Regions from separate parts of the Streptomyces sp. NBC_01546 genome, predicted to be linked through region 2. Evidence: riboswitches for the same ligand, from Rfam matches in the RefSeq annotation. Region 2 holds a riboswitch; the other holds the start of a gene.

The links. Region 2 has a riboswitch for ZMP and ZTP ahead of OHA89_RS08105 (bifunctional 5,10-methylenetetrahydrofolate dehydrogenase/5,10-methenyltetrahydrofolate cyclohydrolase). Riboswitches for the same ligand answer to the same signal wherever they lie in the genome.
Region 1: another riboswitch for ZMP and ZTP. It lies ahead of glyA (serine hydroxymethyltransferase); the one in region 2 lies ahead of OHA89_RS08105 (bifunctional 5,10-methylenetetrahydrofolate dehydrogenase/5,10-methenyltetrahydrofolate cyclohydrolase).

Annotation. Positions count from the first base shown of each region.
Region 1 is NZ_CP109379.1:3,427,479-3,434,834, forward strand. It holds gene trpS (tryptophan--tRNA ligase) at 1-634, opposite strand, end outside; gene glyA (serine hydroxymethyltransferase) at 919-2,187, opposite strand; ZMP/ZTP riboswitch at 2,222-2,312, opposite strand; gene rocD (ornithine--oxo-acid transaminase) at 2,422-3,627, shown strand; gene OHA89_RS15425 (glutathionylspermidine synthase family protein) at 3,645-4,835, opposite strand; gene OHA89_RS15430 (hypothetical protein) at 4,854-5,156, opposite strand; gene OHA89_RS15435 (hypothetical protein) at 5,272-6,105, shown strand; gene OHA89_RS15440 (PLP-dependent aminotransferase family protein) at 6,115-7,356, opposite strand, start outside.
Region 2 is NZ_CP109379.1:1,693,425-1,700,780, forward strand. It holds gene OHA89_RS08095 (NAD(P)/FAD-dependent oxidoreductase) at 1-101, shown strand, start outside; gene OHA89_RS08100 (DUF6545 domain-containing protein) at 98-1,255, shown strand; gene OHA89_RS08105 (bifunctional 5,10-methylenetetrahydrofolate dehydrogenase/5,10-methenyltetrahydrofolate cyclohydrolase) at 1,389-2,234, opposite strand; ZMP/ZTP riboswitch at 2,308-2,402, opposite strand; gene OHA89_RS08110 (class I SAM-dependent methyltransferase) at 2,460-3,221, shown strand; gene OHA89_RS08115 (RNA polymerase sigma factor) at 3,438-5,024, shown strand; gene OHA89_RS08120 (DUF2201 family putative metallopeptidase) at 5,030-6,844, opposite strand; gene OHA89_RS08125 (ATP-binding protein) at 6,841-7,356, opposite strand, start outside.

The sequences.
Region 1 (7,356 bases), 1.7 Mb from region 2:
TGACCAGGCCCTTGGGGGACGACGCGGACTTCGACATCTTGATCGCCGGGTCCTGGAGGTCGTAGATCTTCGCGACCTCCTTGACGATGTGCGCGGCGGGCAGCGTGAAGGTCTGGCCGAAGCGCTGGTTGAAGCGCTCGGCCAGGTCGCGGGTCAGCTCGATGTGCTGGCGCTGGTCCTCGCCGACGGGGACCGAGTTCGCCTGGTAGAGCAGGATGTCGGCGACCTGGAGGATCGGGTACGTGAACAGGCCGACGGTGGCGTTGTTGACGCCGCCCTTGGCGGACTTGTCCTTGAACTGGGTCATCCGGCTGGCCTCGCCGAAGCCCGTGATGCAGTTCATGACCCAGCCGAGCTGTGCGTGCTCGGGCACGTGGCTCTGGATGAAGAGCGTGCAGCGCTCGGGGTCCAGGCCGGCGGCTAGCAGCTGCGCGGCGGAGAGGCGGGTGTTCGCGCGGAGATCCTTCGGATCCTGCGGCATGGTGATCGCGTGCAGGTCGACGACCATGTAGAACGCGTCGTGCGTCTCCTGGAGGGCGACGTACTGGCGGATGGCTCCGAGGTAGTTCCCGAGGTGGAACGAACCGGAGGTGGGCTGGATGCCGGAGAGCGCGCGAGGACGATCAGAAGCCATGGCTTCATTCTCTCAGGTGCGGGGGCGGGCTCGGGCCCGCCGCTGGCCGGATCCTTCCGGGTCGCACCGGGCCGCGCCGTGCCGCGCCGGGGTACCGGGCAGTAGCGGCCCGTCCGGATCCCACCCCGGCCGAGCGACCGATTTCCCCGCGCCTCGATCGCCGGGCGGGCTGATTGCCGCGCAGCGGCAAATCCAGCCCCGCCTGGGGGCCCCTCCCGGCGGTAGCTGGGGGAGTTTGAGGCGCGGGGGTCTGGGGGCGGAGCCCCCAGCGGCCGGGCCGCGGGTCAGGACAGGGGGAGGCCCGGGGCCGGGAAGGCCGACATCAGGGCCGTGACCTCGGCGCGGACCACGGCCAGCGCCGACTCGTCGGCCTTGGCGGCGGCGTCGACCGCCCGCGCGATCCAGTCCGCGACCTGCGGCATGTGCTCCGTCGACAGGCCGCGGGACGTCAGCGACGGCGTACCGATCCGGATCCCGGACGGATCGAACGGCTTGCGCGTGTCGAACGGCACCGTGTTGTAGTTCACCACGATCCCCGCCCGGTCCAGCGCCTTCGCCGCGACCTTGCCCGGCACGTCCTTGCCCGTCAGGTCGATCAGGATCAGGTGGTTGTCCGTACCGCCCGACACCAGGTCGAAGCCCCGCTCCAGCAGGGCCTGCGCCAGGGCCTTGGCGTTGGCCACGACCGCGTGCGCGTACGAGACGAACGCCGGCTGCGCCGCCTCGTGCAGCGCCACCGCGATTCCGGCCGTCGTCTGGTTGTGCGGACCGCCCTGGAGACCGGGGAAGACGGCCTTGTCGATGGCCTTCGCGTGCTCCTCGCGGCACATCAGCATCGCGCCGCGCGGCCCGCGCAGCGTCTTGTGCGTGGTCGTCGAGATCACGTCCACGTGACCCGCCGGGGACGGGTGCGCCCCGCCCGCGATCAGGCCCGCGATGTGGGCCACGTCCGCGACCAGGACCGAGCCCGCCTCCTCGGCGATCGAGGCGAAGGCCGCGAAGTCGATCGTGCGCGGCAGCGCCGTGCCACCACAGAAGATGATCTTCGGCCGCTCCGCCAGTGCCTGGTCGCGCACCGCGTCGTAGTCGATCAGGCCGGTGCCGGGCCGGACGCCGTACTGGACGCCCCGGAACCAGGAGCCCGTCGCCGAGACGCCCCAGCCGTGGGTCAGGTGCCCGCCCATCGGCAGCGCCATGCCCATCACCGTGTCGCCCGGCTTGGCGAAGGCCAGGTAGACGGCCAGGTTCGCGGGCGAGCCGGAGTACGGCTGGACGTTGGCGTGCTCCACCCCGAACAGGCCCTTCGCCCGCTCGACGGCGAGGGCCTCGACGCGGTCGATGTTCTGCTGGCCCTCGTAGTAGCGGCGGCCCGGGTAGCCCTCGCTGTACTTGTTCTGGAGCACCGTGCCGGAGGCCTCGAGGACGGCGGCGGACACGTAGTTCTCACTGGGGATCAGGCGCAGGGTCTCGGCCTGCAGGGTTTCCTCCGCCGCGACGAAGGACGCCAGCTCGGGGTCGGTCGCGGACAGGGCGGGATGGCGGCTCGCGGACATGGCGGGCTCCTCCGGGGTCGATGTGATCGGTACCCCGCGAGGCCCAGGCGAGCGGCCCTGTGTGCGGTCCAGCGCGCACGACTCCCCCGGAGTTCGTTCTCCGTACGCCAGTCGCCGTGCGTACCGACCACCTTAGCGGGCGCGCCACGAGAAAGGTTTCTCCGTCCTGTATACGAGCGAGGATGGACAGTGACGCCACCCTCGTCACAGGCCTGACGGACGATCGGAGACCCCGTGTCGAAAACTTCTGATGCAATCCGCTCCGCCGACGCGCACAGCGCGCACAACTATCACCCGCTGCCCGTCGTCGTCGCTTCCGCGGACGGCGCGTGGATGACCGACGTGGAGGGCCGCCGGTACCTGGACATGCTCGCCGGCTACTCGGCGCTCAACTTCGGCCACGGCAACCGCCGTCTGCTCGACGCCGCCCGCGCCCAGCTGGAGCGGGTCACGCTCACCTCGCGGGCCTTCTTCCACGACCGCTTCGCCGACTTCTGCACCGAACTCGCGTCGCTGTGCGGCAAGGAGATGGTGCTGCCCATGAACACGGGCGCGGAGGCCGTGGAGACGGCCGTGAAGACCGCCCGCAAGTGGGGTTACGAGGTCAAGGGCGTCCCGGACGGCCACGCCAAGATCGTGGTCGCCGCCGACAACTTCCACGGCCGGACGACGACCATCGTCTCCTTCTCCACGGACCACGAATCGCGCGACCACTTCGGTCCGTACACGCCGGGCTTCGAGATCGTCCCGTACGGGGACCTCACCGCGCTGGCCCACGCCGTCACCGAGAACACGGTCGCCGTCCTGCTGGAGCCGATCCAGGGCGAGGCGGGGGTGCTGGTGCCGCCCGCCGGGTACCTGAGCGGCGTACGGGAGCTCACGCGCGAGCGGAACGTCCTGTTCATGGCGGACGAGATCCAGTCGGGGCTGGGCCGGACCGGCAAGACCTTCGCGTGCGAGCACGAGGGGGTCGTCCCCGACGTGTACATCCTCGGCAAGGCCCTCGGCGGCGGGGTGGTGCCCGTATCGGCCGTGGTCGCCGACCGGGACGTGCTCGGGGTGTTCCGGCCGGGCGAGCACGGGTCCACCTTCGGCGGGAACCCGCTGGCCTGCGCCGTCGCCCTGGAGGTCATCGCGATGCTGAAGACCGGCGAGTACCAGCAGCGCGCCACCGAGCTCGGCGACCACCTGCACCGGGAGCTGAACCTGCTGGTCGGCGGGGGTGCGGTGACCGCCGTACGGGGGCGGGGGCTGTGGGCGGGCGTGGACATCGACCCGTCGCGCGGGACCGGACGGCAGATCTCCGAGAAGCTGATGGAACTGGGCGTGCTGGTGAAGGACACCCACGGGTCGACGATCCGCATCGCCCCGCCGCTGGTGATCAGCAAGGAGGACCTGGACTGGGGGCTGGACCAGCTCAGGTCTCTCCTGGCCGCCTGATCAGAGGATGCCGTTCCCTACAAGATGACGTGGGGCAGGAAGCGGGCGTACTCGTCCGTGACCGGCCCCGCCGATTCGCGGATGCCGAGCCCCGCCGCCTCGTCCTCGACGACCCACGCGCCGAGCACCACCCGGTTGCCGTCGAAGTCGGGCAGCGGGGCCAGGCCCTGGAAGCAGTACCGCTCGTCGTCCAGCGCCGCGAACGGCTCGCCGCCGGGTTCGTGAAGGGTGACCCCGGCGCCCTCGCGGCCCAGCAGCGGCTTGGCGACGTAACCGCCCTCGTCGGCCAGCTCGCGCGGGCCGTCGAGGTAGGCGGGCAGCAGGTTGGGGTGTTCCGGGAAGAGCTCCCACAGGATCGCGAGCAGCGCCTTGTTGGACAGCAGCATCTTCCACAGCGGCTCGATCCAGCAGGTGGTACCGGAGCCGCCGCCGTGGTCGTAGGTGCCGAGGACCTGGGGGCCGAACTGGTCCGTGGCCAGCCACTCCCAGGGGTAGAGCTTGAAGCAGCTGCGGATGAAGCGGAGCTTCTCGTCAACGAAGCGGCCGGACAGGCTGTCCCACCCGATCTGCTCGACGGAAAGGGCCTGGGTGTCCAGGCCCGCCTGCTCGGCGGTCTCCTGGAGGTAGGCGACCGTCATCAGGTCCTCGCCGAGCTCGTCCGTCTCGGAGTGCGCGAAGTGCAGCGGGCCGGGCGGCAGCAGCTCGGCCTGCCGGCGCCAGGCGTCGACGAGGCGTTCGTGGAGGGAGTTCCACTGGTCGGCGCCGGGGAAGCGCTCCTCCATCCAGAACCACTGCGGACTGGCCGCCTCCACCAGGGAGGTCGGGGTGTCGGCGTTGTACTCCAGCATCTTGGCCGGGCTGCCGGTGCCGTCGTAGCGCAGGTCGAAACGGCCGTAGAGGGAGGGCTGTTCGGCACGGCGGCGCCAGGACTCGGCGATCAGCGCGGCCAGTTTGGGGTCGGTGATGCCGAGGTCGGCGAAGCGGTCGTGCTCGACGATGTGCGCGGCAGCGGCCAGGCACATGGCGTGCAGTTCCTCGACCACGTTCTCCAGCGCCTCCACCTCGGGGAGGGAGAAGGAGTAGTACGCGCTCTCGTCCCAGTAGGGGCGCAGGGAGTCGTCGGGGTAGCGGGTGAGGGGGTAGATCAGCCCCTGTTCCTCGACGGTCTTCTGCCAGTCGGGGCGGGGCTCGATGGTGTGCCGCTTCATGTGCTTCTTGCCTGTTCCTCAGCCGCCGCTGGAGCCGGAGCTGGAGTGGCCGCCGATGCCGCCGCGGGTGACGGCGGACTTGTCGAAGCTGCCGCCGGTGACCTTGCCGGACCGGACGGAGCCGCCGTAGTAGTACGCGCCGGTGCCGCCGCTCTTGCACTCCTTGTTGTTCAGGTGTTCCAGCGTGGAGCGGGACGCGCAGCGCTTGTCCGGCTCGTTGCTGCTGCCGCAGGCCACGAGTGTGGCCGCGAGCAGGCCCATGCCGCCGAGCGCGACGGCGCCCGAGCGCATACGGCGCGTGTTGGTGCTGCTGCTGTCCATGTCTGCTGCTCCCCTAGGCCCTGGCGTGCTCCCGACAGACTAGAGCGGGGCCCCGGGCCGATGGAATCCGGCCGTCGTGAGATCCGTGACCTAGAGTCAGTTCGTGCTCATTGGGATGATTTGCGCGCTCGGTGCGGCGATCTGTTTCGGCACGGCATCCGTTCTGCAGGCGGTGGCGGCGCGGGCCGCGGAGCCGGGGACGGGGTCCGGGGTGGACCCGGCGCTGTTGATGCGGGCGCTGCGGCAATGGCGATATCTCGCCGGTCTGGGCCTGGACGCGGTGGGCTTCGTCCTCCAGATCATCGCGCTGCGCCACATCCCGATCTACGCGGTGGGGGCCGCGCTGGCCGCGAGTCTGGCCGTGACGGCCGTGGTCGCGTCCCGGCTGCTGAAGGTCCGGCTGTCGCGGACGGAGTGGGGCGCGGTGTGGGTGGTGTGCGCGGGGCTGCTGATGCTGGGGCTGGCCTCCGGCGAGGAGGGCTCGGGGACCGGGTCACTCGCGCTGGAGCTGGGGCTGCTGGTGGTGGCGGGGCTGGTGCTGCTGGTCGGGATGGTGGCGGGCCGGCTCCCGGACGGGCCGCGGGCGCTGGTCCTGGGCCTGGCCGCGGGGACGGGCTTCGGGGTGGTGGAGGTCTCGGTGCGGCTCATCGATTCCTTCTGGGACCTGCGGGACCCCGCCCTGTACGCACTGCTGCTGGGCGGCGGCGCGGCCTTCCTGCTGCTCACCTCGGCGCTCCAGCGCGGCTCGGTGACAGCGGCGACGGCCGGGCTGGTGCTGGGCGAGACGATCGGCCCGGCGGTGGTGGGCGTGGTCTGGCTCGGCGACCGCACCCGCGAGGGCCTGGCCTGGCTGGCGATCCTCGGCTTCGTCGTGGCGATCGCCGGATCCCTGGCCCTGGCCCGCTTCGGCGAGCCGCCGGAGGTCGCGGAACCGCTGCCGACGCCGTGACCACGCCTCCTACGGCAACGCCGCGGAGAGGGCCGCCAAGGTCGGCGCCCACGCGCTGTCCGACGGAGTCCCGTAGCCGACGACCAGGGCGTCGCGCGGCGGAAGGTCCGCCTCCGGGTGGCGGAACGCGGGCAGGCCCTCCAGGGACAGGTCCTGCCAGGCCGCCGACTGGAGCAACGAGCGCTCCGTCCCCGCCGGAAGGTCCAGCACCGCGTGCAGCCCCGCCGCGATCCCCGACACCCCGACCCGGTCGCCGACGGCCGCCACCAGCTCGTCCCGGCGGCGCCGGTAGCGCAGGCGCATGCCGCGCACGTGGCGGTCGTACGCCCCCGAGGTGATGAACTCCGCCAGCGTGAGCTGGTCCAGCGCGCTGGAGGTCCGGTCGCTCACGCCCTTGGCGGCCGCGACCTCGTCCAGCAGCCCCGGCGGGACCACCATCCAGCCCATCCGCAGCCCGGGCGCCAGCGACTTGCTGGCCGTGCCCAGGTACACCACCCGGTCCGGATCCAGTCCCTGCAGGGCTCCCACCGGCTGGCGGTCGTAGCGGAACTCCCCGTCGTAGTCGTCCTCCAGGATCAGCCCGCCGGTGGTCCGGGCCCAGTCGACCGCCGCCGCCCGGCGGGCCGGGGTCAGGGCGGAGCCCGTCGGGAACTGGTGCGCCGGGGTCAGCAGGACGGCGCCCGCCCCGGCGCCCAGCTCGTCCGTACGGGCCCCGTCCCCGTCCACCCCCAGCGGCCGGGTCCGCAGGCCCGCCCGCGTGAGCAGGTTCCGGTGGACGTCCAGGCCGTACCCCTCCACCGCCATCTCCCGCACCCGCCGCGCCCGCAGCACCCGGGCCAGCAGGGTCAGCGCGTGCGCGAAGCCGGCGCACAGCACGATCCGCTCCGGGTCCGCGTACACCCCGCGCGCCCGCGCCAGGTAGCCGGTCAGCGCCTCCCGCAGCTCGGGTCGGCCGCGGCCGTCGGCCCCGTACCCGAAGGCCTCGTTCGGCGCGTCGGTCAGTGCCCGCCGGGCCGCCGACAGCCAGGCCGCACGCGGGAAGCCGCTCAGGTCCGGGGAGCCGGGCATCAGGCTGTACGAGAGCCCGCGGCGCGCGGGATGCCGTACGCGGGCGGGCGCCGCGGCCCGGCGCGGCCTCGCCCGCTCCGCGACCCTGGTGCCGGAACCCTGGCGGGCCGTCAGCCAGCCCTCGGCGACGAGTTCGGCGTAGGCCTCCGCGACCGTGTTCCGGGCGATCCCCAGATCGGCGGC
Region 2 (7,356 bases):
CCGGCCCGTCCGGACCCGTGACGGGCCCTGTGGACCCGGTGGACCCGGTGGACCCGTCGGACCCGGTCGGCCCGGCCGACCCCGTCGGACAGGCCCGGTGAGCGGCGGACTCCTGCTCTACCTGCCGGGATCCGTCATGATCCTGGCTCTGCTGATCAAGGCGCCGACGCTGCGCAGGGACTGGGACCAGCCCCTGATCCGGGCCGCGTGCGCGCTGCTGGTCGTGGGCGCCCCCCTCACGTTCCTGGCGTCGCCGTCGACGATCTCCAAGGTCAACCGGCTCACCGGCGTGGTCAACTTCTCCGCGCCGCTGGTTTTCGGTCTGATCACCGTCTTCTCGGGGACGTGCGTGGTACTGGTCCTGCAGTGGCGCGGCGGCCCGCCCGCGACCGTGCGGCGGGCCACCCGGCTTACCGTGGCCACGTACGGCGCGGCGACCGTGGCGATCGTCGTGCTGTTCGTGATCGGCGACGCGCCGGTGGAACGGGTCCGGGACCTGGACACGTACTACGCCACGACGCCGTGGATCCGCGAGATGGTCGTCTGCTTCCTGCTGGCCCACACCGTCGGAACCTCGGCGCTGACCCTGCTGTGCGGGAAGTGGCTGTGGCACGCGGACCGATCGCTGCGCCCGCTGCGCACCGGGCTGGCGCTGATCGTGTTCGGCGGGCTGCTGGACCTGACCTACCTCGGGGCGAAGTGGGCCTCGGTGGCGGCCCGCTGGGCCGGCCGGGACTGGGTGGTCTCGGCGGACCTGGCCCTGTGGCTGGCCTCCGGGGCGGCCCTGATGATCGGTGCGGGGTTCCTGGTCCCGCTGGCCGGCGGGTCGGCGGCCTGGCAGGACTTCAGCCGGTACCGGCGGCTGCATCCGCTGTGGAAGGCGCTGCGCGGATGCGCGGCCGCCCGGGTACGGACCGTGCCGCTGGCCTGGTGGTCACCGGTCGGGATCCGCCTCATCCACCGCGAGTCCGTCATCGACGACGGCATCCTGGCGCTGGCCTCCTGGTTCGACCCCGCCGTGCGGCTCACGGCGTACGAGGCGGCGCGCGGGCAAGGCCTGAGCGAGGCCCGGGCGGCCGTGGTCGCGGACGCGGCCATGCTCGCCGCGGCCTGCCGGCGCAGGGCGGCCGCCGGGCAGGGCGGGCACCCGGACCCGTACCGGCTGGGCAGCGGACCGCTGGACGCCCTGGCCCGGGAGTTCCAGACCTCCCCCATCGTCGCCGCGGCCCGTGAGGCGGCCACGGCGGGGACCTGAGCCCCGGGGCAAGGGGCACGGATCGGTCTTCCGGCCCGTTATCGCAGGATACGCGGCACCCGCCGCGGCACCCGCTCCGGCACAGCACGGCGCCCCGGGCCCAAGGGCCCGGGGCGTTCGGCTCTCAGGGGACTCAGAGGTCCGCGAGGGCCAGCCCGGCCTGCGCGGCGGCGGCCTGGACGGTCTGCTCCAGCAGCACGGCGATGGTCATCGGGCCGACCCCGCCCGGTACCGGCGTGATCAGCGAGGCGCGGGCGGCGGCGGACTCGAAGTGCACGTCGCCGACGTTGCCCTCGTTGTACCCGGCGTCCAGGACCACGGCGCCCGGCTTGATGTCCTCGCCGCGGATGAACTCGGCCTTGCCCACGGCGGCGACCAGCACGTCGGCCTGGCGCACGATCGAGGGAAGGTCCCGGGTGCGGGAGTGGCAGTAGGTGACGGTGGCGTTCTGCTCCAGCAGCAGCATCCCGGCCGGCTTGCCCAGGATCGCGCTGCGGCCGACGACCACGGCGTGCTTGCCGGTGAGGTCCACGTCGTAGGCGGCGAGCAGGCGCATGATGCCGCCGGGGGTGCAGGAGACGAAGCCCGGCAGGCCGAAGCCCATGGCGGCGAAGGAGTGCATGGTGACGCCGTCGACGTCCTTGCCGGGGGCGATGGCCTCGAAGGCGGCGCGCTCGTCGATGTGGTGCGGGACGGGGTGCTGGAGCAGGATGCCGCTGATCTCCGGGTCCTCGGAGAGCGCGGTGAGGGTGGCGACCAGTTCCTCGGTGGTGGTCTCGGCCGGCAGCTCCACGTGGCGGGAGGTGATCCCGGCCTTGGCGCAACGGTTCTGCTTCATGCGCACGTAGGTGACGGAGGCGGGGTCCTCACCGACCAGCACGGTCGCGAGACAGGGCGCGGTGCCGGTGCGCTCGGTGATCTTGGCCGCGTAGGCGGCGGTCTGCTCCGAGATGCGGCGGGCGAGGGCGGTGCCGTCCATCAGCTGGGCAGAGGCAGTGGCAGTCTGGGCAGTCGTCACGGGGTCTCCTGAACGTCGCTGCGTATCGCGGTTCGCGGTTCGCCCAGGCGCGCGGCAGTCGGCGTACGACACGTACGCCGGGCCGCTCCCCGGTGGTGATCCACCCGAACGCCAGTCACGGCCCGCCGACCACTGTAGTCGACATATCCGGTGGTTCGCCTGGGTCCGACCTGCGACGATCAATGCATGACGCGCACTTTCGACCATCTTGTCGCAGAGGCCGAGTCGGTTTCCGTGGAGGGCTGGGACTTCTCCTGGCTCGACGGCCGGGCCACCGAGCAGCGCCCGTCCTGGGGCTACCAGGGGCTGCTCGGCGAGCGCCTGGCCCGTGTCCGGTCCGCGCTGGACATCCAGACCGGCGGCGGTGAGGTGCTGGCCGGGGCGGGGCCCCTGCCCCCGCTGATGGCGGCCACCGAGTCCTGGCCGCCGAACATCGAGCGGGCGACCCGGCTGCTGCACCCGCTGGGCGCGGTGGTGGTCGCCGACGCAGACGAGCCGCCGCTGCCCTTCGGCGACGAGGCCTTCGAGCTGGTCACCAGCCGGCACCCGGTGACCATCTGGTGGGACGAGATCGCGCGGGTCCTGCGGCCCGGCGGCACGTACCTGTCCCAGCAGGTCGGTCCGGCGAGCGTCTTCGAGCTGGTCGAGTTCTTCCTCGGCCCGCAGCCGGAGGAGATCCGGCGCGGCCGGCACCCCGACGACGCGGTGACCGACGCCACCAAAGCCGGCCTCGAAGTCGTCGATCTGCGCTCGGAACGGCTGCGCACGGAGTTCCACGACATCGGAGCCGTGATCTACTTTCTCCGGAAGGTGATCTGGATGGTGCCCGGCTTCACGGTCGGGCAGTACCGGGACCGGTTGCGCGAGCTGCACGAACAGATCGAACACGAAGGCCCGTTCGTCGCGCACACCGCCCGCTTCCTCATCGAAGCCCGCAAAACGGGATGACGAATGAGGGCGGACGGATCCACGCCGATTAGGTTGCGCGGCCACAGCGTGGCGCAGGTCACTCAATTCAGCGCGTAACGAATCGACTCGGGCATGCGATGAACCGACAGGTGTCCTCGCGCGGCCCCGGAATACAGACCCCCCTCGGGTCTGTTTCCCGAGTCCGCGCGATGATGTCCCGCCCACCCCATATCTGTTCGCAACGAGAGGCTCCTTGTGTCGCTCAGCCCGTCCCGTACGTTCCCTCCGGAGATCGCCGAATCGGAGGCCCTCGTCGCGCTCGTCGAGCGCGGCCGCGAGCAGGGTCACATCAACGGTGACGACGTGCGCCAGGCCTTCGAGGCCGGCCGCATCCCGGTGGACCAGTGGAAGCGGGTCCTGCGCAGCCTGAACCAGGTCCTGGACGAGGAGGGTGTCGCCCTCCACGTCAGCGCCGCCCCCGCCACCAAGGCTGCCGCCAAGAAGCCCCGCAAGGCAGCCGCCGCCCCCGCCCGCACCGTGGCCAAGAAGGCCGCCGCGGCGCCGCGCCCCATCGGCGCGCGCAAGGCCTCGGCCGCCGCCCCGGCCACCGCTGCGGCGATATCCGCTCCGTCGGCCCCCGCCACCGAGGACGAGGCGACGGCCGAGGCCGCCGCCGAGCCGAAGAAGCGGACGGTCAAGAAGACCGCGACCGCCGCGAAGAAGACCGCCACCAAGAAGACGGCGGCGAAGAAGACCAGCGCCAAGGACGCCGACGAGGGCGAGACCCCCGCGGCCGAGGGCGAGGACTGGGCAGCCGAGGACCTCGCCGACGAGGCCGAGGAGGAGACTCCCAAGGCCGGCGGCACCCAGGGCTTCGTGCTGTCCGACGACGACGAGGACGACGCCCCGGCGCAGACGGTCATGGTGGCCGGTGCCACCGCCGACCCCGTCAAGGACTACCTCAAGCTCATCGGCAAGGTGCCGCTCCTCAACGCCGAGCAGGAGGTCGAGCTCGCCAAGCGCATCGAGGCGGGCCTGTTCTCCGAGTACAAGCTCGAAGAGGAGGAGGACCACAAGCCCGCCTTCAAGCGCGAGCTGGAGATCCTGGTCGAGGACGGCCGCCGTGCGAAGAACCACCTGCTGGAGGCCAACCTCCGCCTCGTGGTCTCCCTCGCCAAGCGCTACACCGGCCGCGGCATGCTCTTCCTGGACCTGATCCAGGAGGGCAACGTCGGCCTGATCCGCGCCGTGGAGAAGTTCGACTACACCAAGGGCTTCAAGTTCTCCACGTATGCGACCTGGTGGATCCGGCAGGCGATCACGCGTGCCATGGCCGACCAGTCGCGCACCATCCGCATCCCGGTGCACATGGTCGAGATCATCAACAAGCTCGCCCGCGTGCAGCGCCAGATGCTCCAGGACCTGGGCCGCGAGCCCACCCCGGAGGAGCTGGGCAAGGAACTCGACATGACCCCCGAGAAGGTCATCGAGGTCCAGAAGTACGGCCGCGAGCCGATCTCCCTGCACACCCCCCTGGGTGAGGAGGGCGACAGCGAGTTCGGTGACCTCATCGAGGACTCCGAGGCGGTCGTGCCCGCGGACGCGGTCTCCTTCACCTTCCTCCAGGAGCAGCTCCAGTCCATCCTGGGCACGCTCTCCGAGCGCGAGGCGGGCGTGGTCTCCATGCGCTACGGCCTCAACGACGGCCAGCCGAAGACCCTGGACGAGATCGGCCGCGTGTACGGGGTCACCCGTGAGCGCATCCGCCAGATCGAGTCCAAGACCATGTCGAAGCTGCGCCACCCGTCGCGTTCGCAGGTGCTGCGCGACTACCTGGACTAAACCGGTCAGGCCAGCCGGAAGACGGGCCCTCGTGGCGTGAACGGCAGGGAGGCACCCTGCGGAACCAGATAGGCGTGCTCGCGCCGGATCCGCAGGGTGTCGCACCACCCGTCCGTGATCACCAGCACCGGGGCCCCGGGCGGGAAGTCCTCCGCCCGCTGCAGCAGGTCGATGCCCGGTTGCAGTACGGTCCCGCCCCGGCCTCGCACCTTCACCCGGCCCGCGATCTCACCCGGGGGCAGATAGCCCGCGTCGTACGGCGCCGCGTCGCAGAAGACGACGCGTGCCGCCGGTACGTCGCGGGCTTCGGCGTACGAGGCGATGGCGCCCAGCGCCTTGCCGAGCAGGGCGCTGTCCATCGACCCCGAGGTGTCGAGCACCACTCCGAAGGTGCAGCGGGCCACCTCCTCGGGCGGGAAGCAACGGCCCGCGCGGGGGATGTCCGGGGTGGAGGCCTGGCGGCGCGCCGGGCGGGCGTAGGACCGTACGGGCACGGGCCGCGGCACGTACTCGTCGAACCAGCGGGCGAGCCGGGCGTCCCAGGGCACCGGCGGGTGGGCGAGCGCCCGGATCTCCTGGATCAGACCGGCGGGCAGCAGGCCGCGCTCCCCGTACGCGTGCAGGTCGAAGCCCTGGACCAGGCCGCGCCGGTAGAACTCGTCGAGGTCCGTGTACGGGCCGCTCCCCGGGTGGGGCAGCGGCTCGCCCAGGATGTCCCCGAGGCCCTTGCCGCGCAGGGTGGCGAGGCGGCGCATGCGGCGCAGGTCGGTGGTGATGCGGTCGTAGACCTCCTCCACTGACAGGTCCCGCAGCGCGGGGTCGTGGAGCAGCCCTTCGGGCATCTCGCCGACGCCCATCTCCACCAGCCAGCCGTTGACCACGTAGTCGGCGGCGACGTTGTGCAGGTACGGGTCGCGGGCGCCGCGGCGCTCGCCGTGGCGCAGGGCGGCGTGCAGCATCTCGTGGGCGAGGATGAACCGCCACTCCTCGTCCCCGAACGTGCGCAGCGGGTTGATGTAGATCTCCCCGGCGGTGGCACTGACGGCGGCGACGGAGATGTTCTGGGCGCGGGCCAGCTCGGCGTCGGCGACGACGGTCAGACCGGCGGCCAGCCCGCCGAGCAGCGGGTACGAGGAGACGAACCAGCTGAGCGCGCGGTCCCAGGGGCGCTGCGCCACGCGTTCGCCGGTGATCCGGTCGCGGCGGCCGCCCGCGACGTCCATGGCGGCGGAGACACTGCGGGTCAGGGCGGCGGCGAAGGCCGTCTGCCAGTCGGGGACCCGGTTGAGGCTGGAGCGGTGCCACGTCAGCAGCCACTGGTCGGACTCGCCTCCCGCCGTACCGCAGAGGGCGAGGGCGGGCGGGATGCCGTCCCGCCGCCAGCGGGCGGCCAGCTGTTCCTCGTCCCCGCCGGGGTACGCGGCGGGGAGGTGCTCCGGGGCCCGGCCGGCCGGGAAGGTGAGCAGGAAGCGGTTGACCACCGTGCAGCGCGCGGCCCGGTCGTAGGGGTCGGGCTGGGCGCGGTGGCGGTCCTCGGCCGCCGGGACGTGGCCGAAGCCCAGGTGCAGGAGGCAGTGGGCGAGGGCCCAGGCCCACTCGGCGGGCTCGGCCCGGCGGGTGGGATGGGCGTGGACGTGGCCGTTGGAATCGACGGCGGCCAGGCCCTCGGCCGGGCACAGCCGGCAGTTCTTGCGGCGGCAGAACTCGACCTCGAGGGCGGCGAAGGCCGGGTTCCGCTTCACCAGCAGGAGTCCCGCGGCGTAGGCCTCGGCGGCCGGGTCCGGCGGGGCGGCCTTGCCGCGGGAGCGGGCGCCGCTCACCGGCGGGCCTCGACCAGCCGGGGCATGTCCCGGGCGGCCTCGACGAGGAACCAGGAGGGGAGTACGGGCAGGCCGTCGGCGTCGTCGGCGATGACGGTCTGGGCCACCTCGACGGAGATCTCGGCGAGCTGGACGAGCAGCGACTTGAAGCGGTACGCGGACTGCCGCAGGGCGGGCGAGACGTGTTCCTTCTGCGCCGGGAGCTCCTTGAGCAGCCGGCCTCGGAAGGCCTCGGCGAGGTAGTAGAGGAGATCGCGGTCGGCGAGGCGGCCGGGCCAGGAAGCGTCGCCCTTCATGATCGCCTCGATGCCGAAGGTATGGCGGACGATCTTGGCGTAGCCGCAGAAGGACACGGCGTGCGCGGGGGTGAGGGTGCCGTGCGCGATCACCTTCAGGGTCTGCTCGTCCAGCTCCGTCCCGAAGGAGTGCAGGGCGTCGGAGAGCATGTGCCAGGAGCGCGGGGTGGAGAACGCCTCCTCAGTCTTGGGCGGCTGCGACCAGAGGTGGTCGGG